DNA from 3 places in the Kitasatospora sp. NPDC057015 genome. Region 1 is predicted to be linked to each of the others. Evidence: riboswitches for the same ligand, from Rfam matches in the RefSeq annotation. Region 1 holds a riboswitch; each other region holds the start of a gene.
What was found. A riboswitch is a leader RNA that binds a small molecule or an ion and turns the genes downstream of it on or off. The one in region 1 is predicted to bind cyclic di-AMP.
Positions count from the first base shown of each region.

Region 2: it holds a riboswitch for cyclic di-AMP, as region 1 does, so the genes downstream of both, ACFTWP_RS17490 (peptidoglycan DD-metalloendopeptidase family protein) here and ACFTWP_RS20550 (transglycosylase family protein) in region 1, are expected to answer to the same signal.
Region 3: it holds a riboswitch for cyclic di-AMP, as region 1 does, so the genes downstream of both, ACFTWP_RS36340 (NlpC/P60 family protein) here and ACFTWP_RS20550 (transglycosylase family protein) in region 1, are expected to answer to the same signal.

Region 1 covers NZ_JBHUSG010000020.1:120,548-127,958, reverse strand. Annotated here, with positions in the region: gene ACFTWP_RS20565 (ATP-binding protein) at 1-476, shown strand, start outside; gene ACFTWP_RS20560 (DUF397 domain-containing protein) at 830-1,066, opposite strand; gene ACFTWP_RS20555 (sirohydrochlorin chelatase) at 1,584-2,477, shown strand; cyclic di-AMP (ydaO/yuaA leader) riboswitch at 3,650-3,847, shown strand; gene ACFTWP_RS20550 (transglycosylase family protein) at 3,853-5,103, shown strand; gene ACFTWP_RS20545 (hypothetical protein) at 5,538-5,738, shown strand; gene ACFTWP_RS20540 (LacI family DNA-binding transcriptional regulator) at 5,845-6,873, opposite strand; gene ACFTWP_RS20535 (glycoside hydrolase family 13 protein) at 6,899-7,411, opposite strand, start outside.
Region 2 covers NZ_JBHUSG010000016.1:17,886-25,296, forward strand. Annotated here, with positions in the region: gene ACFTWP_RS17460 (NAD(P)/FAD-dependent oxidoreductase) at 1-187, opposite strand, end outside; gene ACFTWP_RS17465 (HipA family kinase) at 317-1,072, shown strand; gene ACFTWP_RS17470 (DUF3037 domain-containing protein) at 1,069-1,518, shown strand; gene ACFTWP_RS17475 (MarR family winged helix-turn-helix transcriptional regulator) at 1,602-2,054, shown strand; gene purB (adenylosuccinate lyase) at 2,215-3,654, shown strand; gene ACFTWP_RS17485 (MFS transporter) at 3,673-5,202, opposite strand; cyclic di-AMP (ydaO/yuaA leader) riboswitch at 5,533-5,685, shown strand; gene ACFTWP_RS17490 (peptidoglycan DD-metalloendopeptidase family protein) at 5,689-6,732, shown strand; gene ACFTWP_RS17495 (DHA2 family efflux MFS transporter permease subunit) at 6,861-7,411, opposite strand, start outside.
Region 3 covers NZ_JBHUSG010000060.1:21,242-28,652, reverse strand. Annotated here, with positions in the region: gene ACFTWP_RS36355 (glycosyltransferase 87 family protein) at 1-447, shown strand, start outside; gene ACFTWP_RS36350 (hypothetical protein) at 506-1,537, opposite strand; gene ACFTWP_RS36345 (NlpC/P60 family protein) at 1,810-2,874, opposite strand; gene ACFTWP_RS36340 (NlpC/P60 family protein) at 3,122-4,243, opposite strand; cyclic di-AMP (ydaO/yuaA leader) riboswitch at 4,254-4,418, opposite strand; gene ACFTWP_RS36335 (NlpC/P60 family protein) at 4,945-5,979, opposite strand; gene ACFTWP_RS36330 (NYN domain-containing protein) at 6,300-7,411, opposite strand, start outside.

The sequences.
Region 1 (7,411 bases):
ACGAAGCCGTCAGAACCGCGCGCGACTTCGCAAGAACGACGCTCCACCGCTGGGGACTCGGTGACCTCTTCGACGATGTCGCACTGGTCGCCTCCGAGCTCGTGACCAATGCACTGCGGCACGCCGTCGGCGCCCGGCCCGATCCGGGCCACCTGGCAGCCGACCTCACCGCGATCCCCACCCAGGCCGGTCCGCAGCAGTCCATGGACGGACGACTGCCGATCCGGATAAGCCTGGTCCACCGCGCCCCGCAGGTCGTGTGCGCGGTCAGCGACCCCAGTAGTACCGGGCCGGTCGCCCGGGAGGCGGACTTCGTCGCCGAATCCGGCCGGGGCCTGCACCTGGTGGACTCCTTCAGCCGCTCCTGGGGCTGGCACCCCCTGGCCGGCGCCGGCAAGGTGGTCTGGGCGCTCTTCGAGGCCGAGGATCCCGCGGCCGCCCAGGAGGTCGTCGGACGACACCGGCGCTCGGCCTGACGGTGCGACGGGACGGCGGCGACGGCTCCGGTCGGCCCGGGCGGTACGGGGCGAGCGGTAATAGGAGGGGCCGACGGCTCGAAGGCCGGCCGCGGCAGCACGCCGGAGATCACCACCTCCGGCCCGCCGGACACCGGCCGGCGGGGAGCGGCGCGAGCCGCCCCGGACCGGGCACCCGCCGGACGGCGGACACCGACCGGTCCCGCGGGACGCGGGGGGCGGACCCCGCGGCGTCCCGGTACGACAATGGCCGTCGTGGTGTCAGCACCCACGACGGCCCCCTGGACCACGGCGACGGTGAACCGGCGCCAGAACGCCGGGTCCCACGGCCCCGAACATCACGGCGCCGGGCGTCACAGCGCCAGGTGGTCGAACTCCCCGTCCTTGGCGCCGAGCAGCAACGCCGCTATCTCGGCCCGCGTGTAGATCAGTGCCGGGCCTTCCGGGAAACGGGAGTTGCGCATGGCGACATCACCGCCGGGCAGTGCGGCGAACTCGACGCAGTTGCCCTGGGAATTGCTGTGACGGCTCTTCTGCCAGACCGCTCCCTCCAGGTCCGCAGCCGCCATGCCGTTGTACGTGTGGTGCATAGAAATCTCCCGAAGAGACCGGAGTAGTCGTCCAGTTCGGCGCGCGGCGTGCTCGGCCGCGATCCACTGGCCCGGCCCCCCTGCCGGCCCGGCACACGCCTCACTTGACGTGATGATAGCTCCAGTGCACGTGCATCAGCACGGGACATTGCAGGTGCACGAGATGCCACCGAGTGTGATGCAACCGTGTGCACACGAGATGGGTCGACGGTACGCAAGGGGACAAACCACCCGAGTCGCCAGCCGATCGCTCACCGCCCGTAGGCGACCCCCCGCGCAATGTTGATCTTCGACTGCCGGGAGTCGCACATTCGTGACCCACAGTCAGTCGGTCGACCTGATGTGATACATGTCACTCGATCACCGGGAGCCCCACGGGTCACCCCCTCGGGATCCGACCCGGAGGGCCACCTTCCCGACGGGTATGTCGCCCTATGCCCGAAATGACGGCATGCTCACTCGTCGATATCGGCAGCCGACTGCGACTCTTCCCTGTAGATGTCCTACGATCTCCGCCATGAGCACCGCAGCCATCCCGGGCGCGCCACTGCCCGTCCGCACTCCAGGCTCCCGTGCGCGGGGGCGCCATCGTCGACCCGAGCGCCCCGAGATCCCGGCCGGTTCCCCGGCCCTCGTGCTCGCCGTGCCCGCCACCGCGGGCCCCGAGTCCCGGCCCGTCGTCGACGAACTCCTCTCGATCGTCCGCAGCGAGCAGTCCGGCGTCGAGGCCGCCGCCGCCTACCTCGCCGGCGGCTCGGACGAGGACTCCGGCCCCACCGTCGCCGAGCTGATCGCACAGGCCCTCACCGCCGGCCGGCCCGCGCCCGTGGTCGTCCCGCTGCTGACCGGCCCGCACGGCTTCCTCACCGACCTGCACGAGCTGGCCGCCGGAAGCGGCGCCGCCGTCACCGACGTGCTCGGCCCGCACCCGCTGCTGGCCGAGGCCGTCCACGTCCGCCTCTCCGAGGCCGGCCTGGCCCGCGCCGACCGCGCCCGGCTGTTCGCCATCGCCACCGCGGCCGACGGCGTGGTGCTCACCACCGTCGGCGGCGAGGAGGCCGCCGCGGCCGCCGGCATCACCGGCGTGCTGCTCGCCGCCCGGCTCGCCGTGCCCGTGGTCTCCGCCGCCCTCGACGTGCCCGGCTCGGTGGCCGCGGCCGTCGAGCACCTGCGCTCCACCGGCTCCCAGCGCCCCGCGCTGGCGCCGCTGGTGATCGGCCCGGAGGCCGACCCGGAGCTGCTCGCCACCGCCGCCGAGGAGACCGGCTGCCCCAGCGCGGCCCCGCTCGGCGCCTACCCGACGGTCGGCCAGCTGGTCGCCTCCACCTACCTCTCCGCCCTCGAGGTGGCGCTGGCCGAGCTGGAGCAGGCGCGCGAGCACGAGCCGGAGCACGAGCAGGCCTCGGAGTAACGGCCGCTCGCACACCGACCACGCCTCAGGGGCCCCGGACTCGTCCGGGGCCCCTGAGGCGTACCGGGTGCGGCGTACCCGGGCCGGCCACCGCCCCGCCGGCCGTCGAGCGACCCTCACGGCCCCGGCCGCGCCCGGAGGCCGGGTCGGCCGTAGCCCCGCACCGCTCCCCCGATGTCGCCGACCCCGCCGACGCCGCCCCGGAGAGGCCGAGCACGGTGCGGACGGAGCCCGCGACCGGCGGCGCCGCGGGGCGGGAGTTGACGGCGCCACACCTGCGGCACCGCCTCCCGGCACCGGGATACCCACACCCGGTCGCCTGCGACCGTGCACAGCTGACGTCGGCTCCGCTGATCGACCGGCGGACGGAGGGGACCACGGCCAGTCAGGAGGCCGCCCGGCGGCCGGTCACCCGATGCCCGCGACGGATGAGGGGCTGCTGCGCCACCGGGCCGGCCCACGGTCCGCGGCGGTGGACGGTGGACGGTGCACGGCGGTGGACGGTGCGCGGCGGTCGCCGCCGCGCACCCGGCACGAACCCGGCACGCCGGACCGGCCCGGACGGACCGGCGGGGGCCGAGCCGGGTCGGACGGCCGGACGGCGGCAGTGGTCGACACGGCAGTGGTCGACACGGCGGCGGCCGTCGAGGGCAGCGACCGTCCGCACTCCCTCGCGGTCGTGATCGCGGCTCAGCTCCGGCGACTTGGCAGCCTTCGAGATGGTTTGCCCGTTTTGATAGAGCTTGTCCGACACGAAGAATCTGCATCCGCCGTCACCGTCGCACCCCTCGGAGGGTCGATCGAGCGGCGCTCTGCGGTAGCGCGTGCCGAACTGTCAGCAAATGCCCGATTAAGCCGGACTGTCGCGTTGTACCAGATTGCACCGAGGGGACTTCGGGCCCGGCGACCGGCATCCCGCCCTCCGGTTGCGGACTCCCGGCGGCCGTGGTTCCGTGCCCGCCGACGAGTCGGCGGAGCCCCTCGACCGGCTCCCTGAAGGACAGGCAGAACGCTCCACGGGCAAGGGACTTGCCCGATTCCGACTTGTTTTGATCAAGACGACCCATGGGGCACAAGGGATCCGAGGGTCCAGTGACGAGCGTCACACATGTTTGCGGTTTGAGTTTAAGTCTGCTTAACGTGCTCCCCGTTCGTGGTCACACGGACCCAGTTCATCCGCAACGCCGAGGCCTGCCGTCGGATGCGCTGGCAGCGCGATTACGCACCACGGCAGGCGCGGGGGACCCAGGTAAGTCGCCCCGGACCGGTCCCGCACCGGTTCAGGGGCTAGGGGTGAAGCCGTGCTCCGCACGGCCGGGCAACTCCAGCCCGAATCCGACAGCTCACCTCGCAGGCGTGGGAGAGGAACATCTTCATGCTGCCCACCAACGGCACCCGTCTGTCCAGCCGCACCGCCCGCCGCGTGATCGCCGCCGTTGGCGTGGCAGGCGTCGGTCTCACCATCCCCTGCCTCACCGCCGGTGTCGCCAGCGCCGCCTCCGTGGCCACCTGGGACAAGGTCGCCCAGTGCGAGAGCGGCGGCAACTGGAGCATCAACACCGGCAACGGCTTCTACGGCGGCCTCCAGTTCACCAACAGCACCTGGGCCGAGTTCGGCGGCACGGCGTTCGCCTCGCGCGCCGACCTCGCCACCAAGGACCAGCAGATCGCCACCGCCGAGAAGGTCCTCGCGGTGCAGGGCCCCGGCGCCTGGCCGGTCTGCTCGATCCAGGCCGGCCTGACCAAGGGCGGCACCCCGGCCGCCGTGGACACCGGCGCCCCGGCCGCGGCCAAGCCCGCCGCCCCGGCGACCACCGCCCCCGCCGCCCAGACCCCCGCCCCGGCCGCGCAGGCGCCCGCCAAGAGCGACAGCTCCAAGGGCTCCTCCGACTCCTGGTCCGGCAACAAGTCCTGGTCGGGCCAGTGGTCCAAGGACGACCGCCGCACCTACACCGTGATCGCCGGCGACTGGCTGTCCGCCATCGCCGACAAGAACCACGTCCAGGGTGGCTGGGAGCGGCTGTACGAGCTCAACAAGTCCGTCCTGACCGAGGGCCCCGACTCCATCTACCCGGGCCAGCACCTCGCCCTGGGCGGCGAGAGCGCCACCAAGGCCTCCGACAGCTCGGACTCGGCCAAGAAGTTCGACTGGTTCAACAAGTCCGACTCGGCCTCCACCACGAAGACCACCTCGGCCAAGCCGGCCGCCGCCGAGACCACCGCCCCGGCGGCCCCGGCCGCGTCCGCCCAGGCCCCCGCCGCCTCCGGCAGCATGGCCGCCGCGGTCTCCTTCGCGCAGTCGAAGGTGGGCCAGGCGTACATCTACGGCGGCACCGGCAACGGTGGCTGGGACTGCTCGGGCCTGACCCAGGCGGCCTTCCGCGCGGCCGGGATCTCCATCCCGCGCGTGGCCGCCGACCAGGCCGCCGCCAGCACCCACGTCTCGCTGGACAACCTGCAGCCGGGCGACCTGCTGTTCTGGTCCAACAACGGCAGCGACTCGGGCGTCTACCACGTCGCGATCTACACCGGCAACGGCAGCTACGTCGAGGCCGCCAACCCGAGCGCCGGTGTCCGCACCGAGACCATCGCCAACTGGGCGCCGGACTTCGCCGGCCGGATCTGATCCGTCGCCCCACCCCCATGCCGTGCCCATCCGTGGGATCCCGCCCGTCCAGGCCCCGTTCGAGCCGAGATGGACGGGTGTGATCCCACGGTGGTGAGCGGCGCCTGACGCCGCCGCACGAACGCCGCCGCCCCGGGAGAGTCTGGTCGCTCTCCCGGGGCGTCGGCATGCCCGGACACGGGGACCGGACACCGGCAGTGGACACCGGTACCGGACGGAGGCAGGGCCAAGCCCTCGGGGGGTGCCGGCGGGACGTCCTCACCGGCCCGGGGACCGCGACGACACGGGCCGCGCAGGACGACAGCGGACGGCAACGAGCCGGGGAGGACATCGGCGGACGGCAACGGGCAGCTCCGGCGGTGATGGCCAAACCCCCCTCGTGGCGGGCATGCTGGCCCTCCGTACCCGAGCCGCAGCCGCACGAGGAGCCGCACATGGCCAAGATCACCGTATCGCTCGATTCGGATCTCGCGATCGAGGTGATGCTGCTGTCCGGCACCAGGAGCCCGCAGGACGCGGTGGAGCTGATCGTCCGCGACTACCTGGCGCGGGGCCACCGCACCGAGGCCAGGACCGGCGACGCGGCCGACGGGCAGCGGGTCACCCAGCACCGGCCGCCCGTCCAGGAGGGCTGAGCCACCCGAAGGGCCGGTGTCCGGGCCGCAGCCGGCCCGGACAGCACTGGGCCCCCGGAGCGTCGATGACGCTCCGGGGGCCCACTGCGGTGCCAGGGCTCGGTGCTCAGTCCCCGCGGTTGGCCCGCGCGCCGGTGGAGCCGCGCATCACCAGCTCCGGCTGGAACATGAACTCGCCGCGCTGGGCGGCGTTCCCGCCGACCTCCTCCAGCAGGGCGTCGACGGCCGCGGTGGCCATCGCCTCGACCGGCTGACGGATGGTGGTCAGCGGCGGCTCGGTGAAGGCGATCAGCGGCGAGTCGTCGAAGCCGACCACCGAGATGTCCTGCGGCACGGCCAGGCCGCGCTGGCGCACGGCCCGGATCGCGCCGAGCGCCATCATGTCGCTGCCGCAGACGATCGCGGTGCAGCCCTTGTCGAGCAGCGCGCCGGCCGCCGCGTGACCGCCCTCCACGCTGAACAGCGTGTGGTGGACGAGCCCCTCGGCCTCCTCACGGCTGATCCCGAGCAGGTCCGTTATGGCCGCGGTGAACCCCTCGATCTTGCGCAGCACCGGGACGAAGCGGCGCTGGCCGACGGCCAGGCCGATCCGCTCGTGGCCGAGCTCCACCAGGTGCTGGACCGCCATCCACATCGCGGCCCGGTCGTCCGGTGAGATGAACGGCGCGGCGATCTTCTCGCTGTAGCCGTTGATCAGCACGAACGGCACCTGCCGGCCGGTGAGCTTGGCGTACCGGTCGTGGTCCGCCGTGGAGTCCGCGTGCAGGCCGGAGACGAAGACGATGCCGGCGACACCGCGCTCGACCAGCATCTCCACCAGTTCGTCCTCGGTGGACCCGCCCGGGGTCTGGGTGCAGAGCACCGGGGTGAACCCGTGGCGGCTGAGCACCTGCTCGATGACCTGGGCGAGCGCGGGGAAGATGGGGTTGCTGAGCTCGGGGGTGATCAGTCCGATCAGCCCCGCGCTGCGCTGGCGCAGCCGGGTCGGCCGCTCGTAGCCGAGCACGTCGAGCGCGGCCAGCACGGTCTGCCGTGTGGTGGCGGAAACGCCCGCCTTGCCGTTGAGGACGCGGCTGACGGTCGCTTCGCTGACCCCCGCCTGCGCCGCGATGTCCGAGAGTCGCGCCGTAGTCACGATCCCAGAGCCTATTGCAACCACGTCACACCGCCCACCACATGGTGCTGTCCGCCGCCAGAACGACCTCTCCGTCCAGCACGACAGCCTCGGTCGAGGAGAGCAGGATACGGCCGGGGGCCGCCATCCGGACCGGTTCGGGGCCCGTGTTCGCGGTGCAGACGAAGGTTCCGAGCGCGCTGTCGCGCCGGAAGGCCACCACGCCCTCGGGCGCGTCCAGCCAGGTCACCTCGGTGCCGGCGCCGAGCGCGGGGTGCTCCCGGCGGACGGCGAGGGCGCTGCGGTAGAGCTCCAGGGTGGAGGTCGGGTCGCCGGTCTGCGCCTCGACCGACAGCCCGGCCCACTCGGCCGGCTGCGGCAGCCAGCTGGGGCCGCCGGCCTCGGGACCGAAGCCGTACGGGGCCTCGGTGCCCGACCACGGGATCGGGACCCGGCAGCCGTCGCGGAAGCCGTCCTGGCCGGCCTGGCGGAAGAAGGACGGGTCCTGGCGGACCTCGTCCGGCAGATCGGTGACGTCCGGCAGGCCGAGCTCCTCGCC
Region 2 (7,411 bases), on a different contig from region 1:
CGGCGACCGACTGCGGGGTGAGCACGCCGGCGGCCACGTGCGGCAGCAGCGGCAGGTACAGCTGGTAGCTGAACGGCGTGACCAGGGAGATCTCCGCCTCGGCGGGCGTGAGCTTGCGTTCCAGGCGGCGGGCGCATTCCAGTCCGGCGAAGCCGCCACCCACGATCAGGATCCGAGGTCTTTCCATCGTTCATCCTTACGGTGCTGGTCCGAGCCGTGCCAGGACAACTACTGTCCGCCACACTCGCACGGACCAACCGGCCCTGCCACCGCAGCGGTGCGGACGGCGGACCTGACGGGTCGGTAGGCTGACCGGATGCTCAGCGAGGTGACGGCGGTCCGCTATGTGACGCCACTACGTGAAGGCGGCTCGATGCCGGGCCTGGTCGAGGCCGACGACCACCGGCTCTACGCGCTCAAGTGGTGCGGGGCGGCGCAGGGGCGCAAGGCGCTGGTCGCCGAGGTGCTGGCCGGCGAGCTGGGCCGGCGGCTGGGCCTGCCGGTGCCGGAGCTGGTCACCGTCGACCTGGACCCGGTCCTCGCCCGCAGCGAACCGGACCCGCAGGTGCAGGACCAGATGCGTGCCAGCGGGGGCGCCAACCTCGGGATGGCCTTCGTCAGCGGGGCGCTCAACTTCGACCCGCTCTGCTTCGAGGTGACCCCGGAGCTCGCCGGCCGGGTGCTCTGGTTCGACGCGCTGATCGGCAACGTCGACCGCTCCTGGCGCAACCCCAACCTGCTGGTGGCCACCGGCGGCCTGCGGCTGATCGACCACGGCGCCAGCCTGATCTTCCACCACCACTGGGCCGGCGCGGCCGGCTGGACCCGCCGCCCGTACGAGGCCGGCGACCACGCGCTGCTGCGGGCCGCGCCGGACCTCGCGGCCGCCGACGAGCTCCTGGCGCCGCTCGCGGACGAGGCGCTGGTCGGCGCGGTGGCGCAGATCCCCGACGTGTGGCTGGTCGACGAGCCGGGCTTCGACTCGCCGCAGGCCGTGCGCGAGGCGTACCTCGCCCAGCTGCGCGCGCGACTGGCCGGCCCCCGCGACTGGCTGCCGGCGGTGTCCGGATGACCGTGGCACGGACCGGCGGGTCCGGCGCCGCCGAGGGAGTGGAGAACACCGTGACGGACACCGAAGCCGCCCTGCACGACTACGAGTACGCGGTGATCCGGGCGGTGCCCCGGGTCGAGCGCGGGGAGTGCGTCAACATCGGCGTGCTGCTCTACTGCCGGCAGAGCGCGCACCTGGGCGCGCGGACCCACCTGGACCAGGCCCGGCTGCTCGCGCTGGACCCGGTCGCCGACGTGGCGGGGGTGCGCCGGGCGCTGCACGGCATCGAGGCGGTGTGCGCCGGCGGGCCCGAGGCGGGGCCGGCGGCGGCCGACAACCCCGGGCAGCGGTTCCGCTGGCTGACCGCCCCGCGCAGTGCCGTCGTCCAGCCCGGGCCGGTGCACACCGGCCTGACCGCCGACCCGGAGGCCGAGCTGCGCCGGCTGTTCGACCTGCTGGTGCTCTGACCAGGGACCGCCCCGGCTGCCCCTGGAACGTTTGCCGTGGTCAAAGCTGGAGCCGGTGAACCTTTTACGCGTACGCTGGCGTCATGGGTTCGACACCGACGGCGACTGCCGCACCGACCACCGGCGAGCTGATGGAGGCGCTGGCCGCCGTCGGCGCCGCGTACTTCCAGGACTTCGCGGCCGCGGCGGCCCGGCACGGTCTCTCCTCCTCCCAGGCCAAGGCCCTCGGCGCGGTGCACGAGCCGGTGCCGATGCGGGCGCTGGCCGGACGGCTGGGCTGTGACGCCTCGAACGTGACCGGGATCGTGGACCGGCTGGAGTCCCTCGGGCTGGCCCACCGGGCGGCGGCCGAGGGCGACCGGCGGGTGAAGATCGTGGTGGTCACCGAGCAGGGCCGGGAGATCCTGGCGCTGATCCGCGCCGAGATGGCCAGGACCCACCAGGCCTTCGACGCCATGACCGAGGAGCAGCGGGTGGCGCTGTACTCGATCTGCCACCAGGTGCTGCCCGTCCTCACCGGCCGCCCGACGGCCTGAGCCCTCCCACCCGTCCCGGCCTGCCCGCCTGCCCGCCCGCCTGACTGACTGCCCCGCCTGCCTGCCCGCGCGCACCCGGCCGCCCTGCCGGACCGGGCCGCGGGCGCGCGGGGCGGTCCGCCGACGGTCCGGCTGACCTCGGCTGTTAGGCTTGCGAAGCGTGAGCGCGAAGCCCCAGATCCCCAATGTCCTGGCCTCCCGGTACGCCTCGGCGACCCTGGCCCAGCTGTGGTCCCCCGAGCACAAGGTGGTCCTCGAGCGCCACCTGTGGCTCGCCGTCCTGAAGGCCCAGCAGGACCTCGGTGTCGAGGTGCCCGCCACCGCCGTCGCCGACTACGAGCGGGTCGTCGACCAGGTCGACCTCGAATCCATCGCCGCGCGTGAGCGCGTCACCCGACACGACGTGAAGGCCCGGATCGAGGAGTTCAGCGACCTCGCCGGCCACGAGCAGATCCACAAGGGCATGACCTCTCGGGACCTCACCGAGAACGTCGAGCAGCTCCAGATCCACCAGTCCCTGCAGCACGTCCGCGACCGTACGGTGGCCGTGCTGGTGCGCCTGGGCCGGCTGTCCGCCCAGCACGCCGAGCTGGTCATGGCCGGCCGCTCGCACAACGTCGCGGCCCAGGCGACCACCCTCGGCAAGCGCTTCGCCACCGTGGCGGACGAGCTGCTGGTGGCGTTCAACCGCCTGGAGGAGCTGATCGCCCGCTACCCGCTGCGCGGGATCAAGGGCCCGGTCGGCACCGCCCAGGACATGCTCGACCTGCTCGGAGGCGGCAGCGAGGGCACCGCCAGGCTGGCCGAGCTGGAGCAGCGCGTCGCCGGCCACCTCGGCTTCGAGAACGTGCTGACCAGCGTCGGCCAGGTCTACCCCCGCTCGCTGGACTTCGAGGTGCTCTCCGCCCTCGTCCAGCTCTCCGCCGCGCCGTCCAGCCTGGCGAAGACCATCCGTCTGATGGCCGGCCACGAGCTGGTCACCGAGGGCTTCAAGGAGGGCCAGGTCGGCTCCTCCGCGATGCCGCACAAGATGAACACCCGCTCCTGCGAGCGCGTCAACGGCCTGGCCGTCATCCTGCGCGGCTACGCCTCGATGACCGCCGAGCTCGGCGGCGACCAGTGGAACGAGGGCGACGTCTCCTGCTCGGTGGTGCGCCGGGTCGCGCTGCCGGACGCCTTCTTCGCCTTCGACGGCCTGCTGGAGACCTTCCTGACCGTCCTCGACGAGTTCGGCGCCTTCCCGGCCGTGATCGAGGCCGAGCTGGACCGCTACCTGCCGTTCCTCGCCACCACCAAGGTGCTGATGGGCGCGGTGCGGGCCGGGGTCGGCCGGGAGACCGGGCACGAGATCATCAAGGAGCACGCCGTCGCCTCCGCGCTGGCGATGCGCGCCGGCGCCCGTGAGAACGAGCTGCTGGACCGCCTGGCCGCCGACGAGCGGATGCCGCTCGACCGGGCCGCGCTGGACGCGCTGCTCGCGGACCGGCTCTCCTTCACCGGTGCGGCCGGGGCGCAGGTCGCCGAGGTCGTCCGGCGGATCGAGGCCGTCGCCGAGGCCCACCCGGAGGCGGCCAAGTACGCCCCGGGTGACATCCTCTGACGTTCCGTCAGTCGGCTCTCAGGGCCCCGTCGCCGTTCCGGTGGCGGGGCCCTGGCGTTTCACGGGCCGCTCGTGCCCGGGGTCGATCGGCGGCCCGGTCGCGCCGCAGGTCCACTCGCAGTCCGGCTCGGCCACCGGCCGGTCGGGCGCCAGCACGTTCCCGCGGACGGTGGCCAGCGCCAGCAGGCCGCCGGTCACGAGCAGCCCCGCGCAGATCAGCATCGCGGTGCGGAACGCGGCGTCCACCGAGGACGGCACCCGGTAGGCGTCGCCGCTGAGCCCGGCGAGGGCGGGCAGCGCCGCCACCGCCAGCAGGCCGGCCGCCCGCGCGGCGGCGTTGTTGACGCCGCTGGCGATCCCGGCCCGGCGCACCTCCACCGCCGCCAGCACGGTGGCGGTCAGCGGCGCGACCAGCAGGGTCATCCCGCACCCCATCACCGTGGTGGCCGGCAGCACGTCCGTCCAGTAGGACGCGCCGGGGCCGATCCGCAGCATCAGCAGGACGCCCGCCGCGCAGATCAGCGGCCCGAGGAAGAGCGGCAGCCGGGGGCCGATCCGCTTGCCGAGCCGCCCGGCCCGGGCGGACAGCGCCAGCATCAGCACGGTGATCGGCAGCAGGGCGAGGCCGGAGGTCAGCGGGGTGAAGCCGGAGACGGTCTGGAGCTGGACGACCAGCAGGAAGAACACCCCGCTGAACGCCGCGTACACGCAGAGCGTGACCCCGTTCACCGCGGTGAACAGGCGGGAGGAGAACAGCTCCAGCGGCAGCATCGGCGCCGCCCGCCGGCGCTCGACGGCCACGAACACCGCCCCCAGCAGCAGGCCGGCCGCGCCGGACAGCCAGACCGCGGGGGAGAGCCCCTCGCCGGCGGCGGTCAGCGCGTAGGTGACCCCGCCCAGGGCGAGGGCGGCGAGTACGGCGCCGGCGACGTCGAAGTCCCCGGTGGCGCTCTCGTCCCGGCTCTCCGGCACGTGCCGGAGGGAGACGCCCAGCACCACGGCGGCCAGCGGGACGTTCAGCAGGAAGATCCACCGCCAGCCCGGGCCGTCCACCAGCCAGCCGCCGAGGAAGGGGCCGACCGCCGCCGCGACCCCGCCGAAACCCGACCAGAGCCCCACCGCGGCTGACCGGTCGTCCGGCCGGAAGGTGGCCTGCAGCATCGCCAGCGAGCCCGGCGTCAGCAGGGCGCCGCCGACGCCCTGCAGGGCCCGGGCGGCGACCAGCACCCCGATGGTGGGGGCGGCCGCGCAGAGTGCGGAGGCGACGGCGAACCAGCAGACGCCGATCAGGAAGACCCGCCGCCGGCCGTACCGGTCGCCGAGGGCGCCGCCGAGCAGGATCAGCCCGGCGAGGGTGAGCAGGTAGGCGTTCAGCGTCCACTGGAGGGCGGCCAGCGAGGCGTCGAGGTCGGCGCCGATCCGGGGCAGCGCGACGTTGACGACGGTGCCGTCCAGCATCGCCATGCTGGAGCCGAGGACGGTGGCGAGCACCACCCAGCGCCCCCGCGGAGTACCGATCCTCAGGCTGCCCGCGTCATCGCTTTCCACGGCTCGATCCTGCGCCCGGGAGGCCGACGTGACAAGGCTCACCGGCCACGCGTTCGGGTGGTGGCTGAGCGTGGCGGGTGATGGACGCAGGGCCGAGAAAGTGAGCGCAGGGCGGTCGGCCGGTTGCTCAGCGCGATTGGATTGTGCACGTACTGCACAGCCGATCATTCGGAGAGTCACGGAATTCCCTGGGATTTCCGTGAAATTCCGGGGGTGAATGTGATCGACATTGATTAACCCGGGCCGATGGGCTTTGCTTCAGCGACCGCCCGGCCAATGTCCGGGTGGGCCCACCGGGTGGAACGCCTAGTCCTGCCGCTGCCCGGAGGCTTCGAACGAACTCTGTACGGCAGGAGTGGGGGACCCACAGGTAAGTCGCCGGCCCGGTGCATCCGGGACGGCTTGGGGTGAAGCCGCGCTTGCGGCCGGGCAACTCCAGCCCGAACCCGACAGCTCACCTCGCAGGCGTCGGAGAGGAAATACCCCATGCCCGCACAGGCAAAGCACCGTCGTAACCGTCTGCCCCGTCTCGCCCGGATCGGCATCGCCACCGGTGTGACCGGCGCGGTTCTCGCCCTTCCGCTGGTGACCGCCGTCAGCGCCTCGGCGCACGAGGTCCCGGCCCACAAGTCGCAGTCCGCCACCTGGACCGGTGCCACCAGCGCCGACGCCGTCGCCGTGGCCGACAAGGCCGCCGCCGAGACCGCCCCGGCCGCCGCGCCGGCCGCCGCCGCCGACGTGACCTACAAGGTGGTCGGCGGTGACACCCTGTCGAAGATCGCCGCCGCGAAGAACGTCGACGGCGGGTGGCACGCGCTGTACGAGACCAACCGTCAGGTCGTCGGCGCCAACCCGAACCTGATCTACCCGGGCCAGCAGCTGGTCGTCGGCAAGGCGGCCGCCCAGGCCCCGGCCGCCGCCCCGGCCCCGAAGACCTCCTCCGACTCCGCCCCGGCGAAGAAGGCCACCCCGGCCCCGAAGGCGACCCAGGCGCCGAAGGCCGCCGAGGCCCCGAAGCCCACCCAGGCCGCCAAGCCGGTGCAGACCCCCGCGCCGAAGCCGGCCGCCACCCAGGCGCCGAAGCCCGCGGCCACCCCGGCCCCGGCCGCGGCCGCCAGCACCTCCGGCTACACCGCGCCGATCGCCGGCGCCCGCCTCGGCACCGCCTACGGCGTGGCCGGCTCCATGTGGTCCAGCGGCCACCACACCGGCGCCGACTTCGTCGCCGCGACCGGCACCCCGCTGAAGGCCATCGCGGCCGGCACCGTGGTCAAGGCCGGCCCCGGCGGCGCCTACGGCAACGAGGTCGAGATCAAGCTCGCCGACGGCAAGTACGCCCAGTACGCGCACCTGTCCTCGATCGGCGTCAAGGTCGGCCAGACCGTGACCGTCGGTCAGCAGATCGGCCTGTCCGGCGCGACCGGCAACGTGACCGGCCCGCACCTGCACTTCGAGGTCCGCACCGGCTCGGAGTACGGCTCGGACATCGACCCGATCGCCTACCTCCGCGCGCACGGCGTCAGCATCTGACACCGGGTACGACTCCTCGCGACCTGATGCGTCGCGGTAGGTGAACACCGGCCGGGCCGGCAGCGAACGCTCATCGCTGCGGGCCCGGCCAGTTCGCGTTCCCCCCCCGCACGGGAAATGTCGGGATGTCAGGCCGGAACGCTTTCCCGGTGCACCTGGTCGTCCTCGTACAGCCGGGTCGCGATGGACTCCACCGCGCGGTCCAGCCGGGCGCGGTCGGCGGGATCATGGACGTCCCAGTCGTCGAGGTGCCGGTCGATCCAGCGCCGCCAGGCCTCGGCGAGCCGCTCCACCTCCCGGCTGCCGTCCGGGGTGAGGCGCAGCACCCCGTCGGCGGTCTCGGCCAGGCCCGCGCCCAGGGTCCGCTCGGCGGCGGGCCGGACCACCTCCTCGGGCATGTGGTGCGCCGCGGCGATCGCCGGGAGGGTCGCACCGCCCTGGAGGCGGGTGCGCCAGTAGATCTGACCGAGCATCCAGGCCTGGTCCGGGCTGACCTCGCTGCCGGAGTCGGCCAGCAGCATGCGCCCGATCTCCGGGCGGCCCTTGGCCTTGCGCAGCACGTTGGCGAGGGCGCGCTCCAACTGCTTGTCGGCGTCGGCGCTGTCGGGCGCGCCGAAGGCCTCGCCCATGTCGGAGGCCCCGGCCCGGGCACTGTCGCGCAGCGGCACCTCCTTGAGGA
Region 3 (7,411 bases), on a different contig from region 1:
ACGTACGACGCCGCGCTCGCCGCGCTGCTGGTCTTCACCGTGACGAGCCGGGTGATCAGCCCGCAGTACATGGTCTGGCTGGTCGGCGTGGCGGCGGTCTGCCTGAGCGTCCGGGCGACCAGCCAGCGGCCGGTGGCGCTGCTGGTCCTGCTGGCCGCCCCGCTGACGCAGCTGGAGTTCCCCCTGCTGTTCGGCCAGGTGGTCGCCAGCCACACCTGGGGCGTGGTCGTGCTGACCCTGCGCAACCTGCTGCTGCTCGTCGCCACCGTGCTCTCCTGCGTCCGCCTGTGGCGCGCCAGCCGTGCTCCGGCCCTGGAGCCCACGGTGGTGCTCGCGGCCCCGCTGGAGCTGCCCGCCAACCCCGCCTACCCGGTGCGTCCGGGCATCGCCTACGAGCAGGACCTGCTGGACGGCATCGACCGGCCGACCGCCGGCGCGGAGCGCTGAGCGCCCACCCCTGCCCCCTGCTCCCCCGGCGCCGGGTGGCGGGTGCCGGGTGGCGGCCTCAGCCGCCGGCGTCCGCGGCGAACAGGGCGCGCATCTCGGCGGTCCACCGCGCGGTGAACTCGCCGAGCCCGGTGCCCAGCTCCGCCCGCAGCACCCGGTCGAGCTGCGCGTCGCGGTCCGTGCCCGGCCCGGCCGCGGCCACCGCCCGGTAGAGGCCGACCAGCCGCTGCGGGCCGTGACTGCGGGCGATCAGGTCGCAGGCCAGCCAGGCGAGCTCGTAGGCCCGGGCGATGCCGGCGGCCCCCGCCGTGAAGTCCGTGTCGGCGGGCAGCGCGGTCGGCAGCCGCCCGGCGGCCACCTCCCGGGCGAGTTCGGGGGCGATCTGCCGGGCGGTGCGGCCCGTCCCCCGGTAGCCCGTCCAGTCGGCGGCGCCCTCCGACAGCCAGAGCGGGGTCCAGGGCCGGGTGTCCGCGCGGGTGGCGACGTGCGTCGCCTCGTGGGTGACGACGACCCGCCGCCCGAGCTCGCTCAGCCTGGCGTACGCCTCCGGGTTGACCAGCACCCGGTCGGCGGGGGTGTGCGAGGGGGCGCCCGCGGCGGCGGTGGTGACCGCCGCCATGTCCGCCCAGTCGGCCGGCGGGACGTCCAGCAGTCGGGCGAACTGCTGCTGCCCGGCCGGCAGCTCCAGCAGCAGCCGGCCCGCCCAGTCCCCGCCCCAGACCGCGCTGACGGCCGGCACCGCCCGGTCGGCCTCGGCGGCCAGCGCCGCGGCGTCGGTGGCGCCGCCACCGGTGGCGAGCACCAGGCAGTGGGCGCCGGCGACGGCCTGCACCACGCCCAGGTCCCAGAGCGGCACCGCGCCGCCGTCCGGCTCCTCGCCGGCGACGCGCCAACCGCCGTCCTCCGGGGCCAGCTCCAGCCGCCGGGAGAACAGCACCGGGTAGTCGTCGTGGCCCCCGATCCGCACCGCCAGCTCGGCCCCGACCCGGATCCGGCCGTCCGGCGCCGGCTCGGGGGCCGAGGTGGTCCGGTAGGCCAGCCCGGCCAGCGGGACGGCGGCGGTCCGGGTGAGGAGCTCCGACACCTGCACCCGGCCGGCGAGCGTGCTGCCGGCGGCGGCCGCCGCCCGGTCCCGGGTGCGCAGCGCGTCGGCGCGGGCGGAGAGCAGGGCCGCCAGTTCGGCGGCGCCGAGGGCCGGCCGGGCGGCCGGGCGGGCCGCGGTGGCGAGCGGCAGCGAGAGCTGGGCCAGGCCGCCGGCGGCGAGCAGCAGCGCACCGCGCCGGGACAGCCCGCGGCGACCGGCCCCGGTGGAGCGGCGGGGCAGGTCGCCGGATTCGTCCGCGTTCGCCGGACGGGGATGCCTCAGAGCCGCACCACCTCGGAGACGGGCATCGCGTTGACGCTCTCGTAGCGGACCCGGGCGCCGGGGTAGGGGGCGTGCACGACGACGCCGCCGCCGGCGTACATGCCGACGTGGTGCCTGTCGCCGTAGAAGATCACCAGGTCTCCCGGTCGTGCGTCGGCCAGCGCCACCCGCGATCCCGCGTGCGCCTGACCCTGCGAGGTCCGCGGCAGGGTCACTCCGGCCTGCCGCCAGCTCCAGTACATCAGACCCGAACAGTCGAAGGCGCCCGGGCCGCTCGCCCCGTACACGTACGGGGAGCCGATCCGGGTGACGGCGGCGGCCAGTGCGGCCGCGGCCCGGTCCGAGGCGGCGGGGGCCGTCCCGAGGTCCAGCCGGTCGGTGCCGCGGGTGGCCCGCTGCTCGGCGTCCCGGGCGTCCTGGGCGGCCAGCCGGGCCCGTCCGGTCACGCCGAGGCTGTTCAGCAGGCGCTGCGCCCTGGTCAGGCGCTGCTGGATCTGCTCCTTGCTGTCGGCCAGCGCCCGGCGGGACTCCTCCAGCTCGGTGAGCTTGGCGCCGGCCTCGCTGCGGCGCTGGTCCAGCCGGCGCTGCCGTTCGGCCACCTCGTGCAGGGTCTCGTTCTGCCGCTCGGCGACCTGGTCGAGGTTGCTGACCCGGGACAGGTAGCCCTCCGGGTCGGCGGCGAGCATCAGCTGGGCGGTGGGCGCGATCCCGCCCGCCCGGTACTGGGCGCCGGCCACGGTGGCGAGCTCGGCGTGCAGCCGGTTGAGCTCGTCCTGGCCGAGCGCCACCTGCTGCTGGAGCGCGCCGGTCTCCCCCAGCAGCCTGCGCTGGTGCTCCAGGGCGGCGTTGTACTTCTCCGAGGCCTGCTCGGCCTCGTCGTAGAGCTGGTCGACCTGCGCCTTGACGTCCTGGCGGTCCGGCGGTCCGTCAGGGGTGCCGGGGCTGGCCAGTGCGCTGCCGCCGGCCGTCACGCCCAGCGCCGTGCCGGCGGCGGCGGTGAGCACCAGCGCGCGGACCAGCGCGTGCACTCCTGGCAGTGGGTGACGGCGGTGCATCGCCATGCGGCGCGGCTCCAATCCTGCGGCGCGGCCACCGCCGCCGCCCGGGGGTGGGCGGCCGTCCGAGCGGAGGTCCGGGGGCAGACGTTAGCGAGTCCGCCCGACCGAGTCCAAACCCCTCTCAACCCGAATATTTGACTCCTAATCGGACACCCGCACGGAACGCGGGAACGCCGCAGGCCCGGCACCCCGGACGAACCGGGGGCCGGGCCTGCGGAGGGAGCCGGAGCGAACCGCGCGGCGGGCCGCGTCAGATGCGCACGATGGCCGAGATCGGCATCACGGTGGCGGACTCGTAGCGGACGTTCGCACCCGTGTGCGGGGCGTGGATGATCTGGCCGCCGCCGACGTACAGACCCACGTGGGTCATGCCGCCGTAGTAGATGATGAGGTCGCCGGGCTGCGCGTTGGCGATGTTGGTGCCGATCCGGGTGCCGGCCGAGGCCTGCGCCTGCGAGGTGCGCGGCAGCGACACGTTCGCCTGGGCGTAGGCCCAGCCGGTGAAGCCCGAGCAGTCGAAGGAGCTCGGGCCGGTGGCGCCGTACTTGTACGGGGCACCGAGCTTGCTCTCGGCGGCGGCGATCGCGGCCGCGGCCCGGCCGCTGGCCGGGACGCTCGCGGGCGGCGGGGTGGCCGCGGCGGTCGAGCTGTCGCCGCTGAGCGGGCTGCGGGAGGTGTCGCGGGAGGCGCGCTCGGTCTGCGCCTTGGCGGCGTCGGCCTTCGCCTTGGCGTCCGCGGCGGCCTTGGCCTCGGCGGCCTTCAGCGCCTCGCGCTCCTGCTCGGTCAGCGTGTTGAGCAGCTGCTGCGCCTTCGCGAGCTTGGCCTGGACCTCGTCCTTGCTGGCCTTGAGCTGCTGGGTGGTGCTGTCCAGCTCGGTGAGCTTGCCCTGCGCCTCGGACTTGTCCTGGTCCAGCTTGCGCTGCTGGGCCTGGAGCTCCTTGAGCGCGTTGCTCTGCGAGTCGCCGGCCTGGTTGATCGAACCGGCCTGGCTCAGGAAGTTGTCCGGGCTGGTGGAGAGCATCAGCTGGACGGTCGGGGAGATCCCGCCGTTGCGGTACTGCTCCGCCGCGATCTCGGCGAGGCCGCCCTGGAGGTCGATCACCTGGGACTGCTGGCGGGCCACGCGGTCCTGGATCTCGCCGACCTGCTTCTGCAGCTCCTGCTGCTTGGCCTGAGCACCGTTGTAGGCCTCGGTGGCGACCTCGGCCTCTTCGTTCAGCTGGTCGACCTGCTCCTTGACCTGGTCCTTGGTCTGCACCGGGTCGGCGTGGGCACCGCCCTGGGCGGACAGGGCCACGGCGGCCGCAGCGGCCGCGGTCATGATCGAGACGCGGGCGCGACTGGCTGGCTTGGGACGACGATGGGACGCCACGAAGGCGGACTCCTTCTTCCTACGTCCGCCTACCGGGTGAGCTGACGGGTTCGGGCTGGAAGAGATGCCCTACGACGCCTCACCGGCTCGCCGTCTCACGACGACCGGCCGACCTGGCGCCGATTCACCCCGAGGAACGTGGTTCCCCGGCTCCGATCGACAGCACCCCCGGAGGGGCTTCCCCGTGGGCAGTTGACTGCCCGGCTGCTTCTCGGACTCGGCGGTAACCACCGCCGCCACCCAGGCTTGGGTGATCGACTGTGCGGTGGTTCGAGTCACGACCCTAGTAACGAAACCGTGATCCGTTCAAATCGTTGTAGGAAAAAAGTTGGAACCCGGCGCAAGTTGTCCGGGGAATATGACCGGATGTGACCAGTCGCCCACCGAGGGCTGATGGTTTTTCACCAGATGGTCGCGGAGCGCCTCCACGGCGTGTGTCCCAGATCACAGCGGGATCCCGTGACGCCCGGGCATGTCGGAGGTGGCGAACAGTCAGGAAATGTCCGAAATGGGGTTGTTGTCACCCATCCTGCGGTTCACTCGCGCCTCCTCGGCACCACCCGCACCGACCGCCTCGTGGCTCCGGCGCGGAGGCCGGCTCCGGCGGTCGGCACCCGGTCGCCCGGCCGGGCGCTCGACTCCCGCCCGGCCCGCGATCCACCGGCCGGCCCGCGATCCGGCCGGCCGGCCCTCCCGGTGCGTCAGACCCGGCGGATGGTGTTGATCGGCATCGCGTCGGCCTTCATCACCTTCACCACGTCACCGGTGTGCGGGGCGTGCACGACGAGCCCGTTGCCGATGTACATCCCGACGTGGTGCCGGTCGCTGCCGTAGACGACCAGGTCGCCCGGCTGCGCCTCGGCCAGCGAGGGCACCCGCACGCCGACGTTGCCCTGGGACTGCGAGGTGCGCGGCAGCGTCACGCCGGCCTGGCCGTACGCCCACACCATCAGGCCGGAGCAGTCGAAGGAGCTCGGCCCGGTGGCGCCCCAGACGTAGGGGGCGCCCTGCTTGCTCATCGCCTTCGCCACCGCCACGCCCGCGTAGCCGGCGGCCTGCGGCAGCGCCGTGAGGTCCACCCGCTCCGAGTCGCGCGAGGCACGGCCGTCGCCCCGGACCACCGAGGCGCGGTCGGCGGCGCTGAGCGTGTTCAGCAGCGCGTTCGCCTCCTGCAGCTTCTTGTTGACGTCGGCCTTGGCCTGGTTCAGGTCCCGGGTGGTCTCGTCGAGCGAGGAGAGGATCGCCGCGGCCTCGATCTTCTGCTGGTCGAGCCGGCGCTGCTGGTCCTGGAGGCCCTTCAGCGCGGTCGCCTGGCTCGTGGTGGCCTGCTCGACGCTGGACGCCTTCTCCAGGTACCCGGACGGGTCCGAGGCGAGCATCAGCTGCACGGAGGGGTCGATGCCGCCGGTGCGGTACTGCTCGCCGGCCACCTCGGCCAGACCGGCCTGAAGGTGGGTCATCTGGTCCTGACCCCGGGCCACCTGGTCCTGGATCTGGTCCGCCTGCTTGCGCAGCTGGTCGGACCGCTCCTTGGCGCCGTTGTAGCGCTCGGCGGCCTGCTCCTGCTCCTCGTTGAGCTTGTCGATCTGCGCCTTCACGTCCTCCTTCTTGGAGGGCGTGGTGGGCGCGGCGTGCGCGCTCATCTGGGCGGAGAGGGCGACCGCGGTCGCTGCGGCAGCGGTGAGCACGGTCACCCGTGCGCGGCTCGGCTGCTTCGGACGGCGGTGGGAGGCCAAGGACCGGCTCCTTCTTCCTGCGGGCTCACCCGGACGAGTGAGTATCCGGAAAATAGGTTTGACGCCAGACCCTAGTGAACATCAGGCCTTTCCGCCACTCCCGCAGGGCCGCCAACCCGAGGCCAGGGCCGGGAATTCACCTGATCCACACACCCGCGCCACCCGACACCCTCCCGAGCCCCTGAACAGCTGTCAAGCAGCACCCCGAAGCCGCCGCCCCGACCCCCGGCCGATCCCCCGCCCCCGGCGCCCGGCCCCTCCGTCCCGACCGCCCGCGGACCCGCCCGCCCACCTGCACGACCGCCGGGAGAGCACCCGGGTCAGGCCCGGGCCAGCCGGTTGAGCAGCAGCACCGAGCCCACCGGGCGCGCGCCCGCGTTGCGCACGCCGTCCGCGACCTCCCGGTCGGTGGAGACCACCACCACCGGCCGCCCCTGCGGCTCCGCCCGCACCAGGCGCCGGATCAGCTCGTCCGCCGTCTCCCCCGTCCGGCTGAACCGCACCCGGACCCCGCGCGGCGGCGCCATCATCACCGGGACGTCGAGGTCCTGGCCGTCGAAGACGCAGGTGACCTCCGCCTGGGTGCGCTGGGCCAGCATCGCCAACCCGCCGAGCAGCCTGATCCGCTGCTGCTCCAGCGGAAGTGCGGGGTAACCGGTCTTGGTCACGTTGTAGCCGTCCACCACCAGGTGGACCTGCGGGATCGCCAGCAGCTGGTCCAGCAGCGCGGGATCGTCCTCCGACAGGGCCCGCCGGGCCACGTCGTGCGGCGAGGCCGAGGCCGGCTCCACCGCCTCCACCAGGTCGGCCGGGTGGATCCGGGCCACCGGCAGGGCCAGCTCCCGCTGCAGCCCCTGCGCCGACTGCAGGACGGTGTCCAGCAGCAGCCGCAGTCGCATGTCCTCCACGCTGCGGCCCTCGCGGGCCGATCGCCTGCCCTGCTCCACCGCGGTCTCCAGTTCGGAGATCCGGTGCCGCAGCCGGCGGGTCTCGCCCTCGGCGGCGCTGCGCTCGGCGCCGGAGGCGGTGCGCAGCGCGTCCAGCTCGGCGGCGAGCTTGCGGGTCTCGGCCTGCGCCCTGCGGGTGTCGCTCTCCAGCGAACGCACCTTCTTGCGCAGCGACTCCGCCTCCCGGCGCACGCTCTCCGACTCGGCGCGCTGGCGCTCCAGGTCCGTCCGCGCGGAGGCCCGCAGCTCGGCCAGCTCCGCCTGCAGCTTCTCGGCCAGCCTCGCCGACTCGGCGGCCGCGTCCTCCGCGCCGGCCCGCTCGGCGAGCTCCCCCGCCTGGGCGACCAGCCGGGCCCAGCCGGGCGGGCGCAGCAGGTACGCGGCGGTGGCGACGTCCATCGGGTCGGCGGCGCCGGGCACGTTGCCGGCCTCCAGCGCCCTGACCAGGTCGGGCTGCCCCAGACGCAGCCGGTCCGCTATCCGCA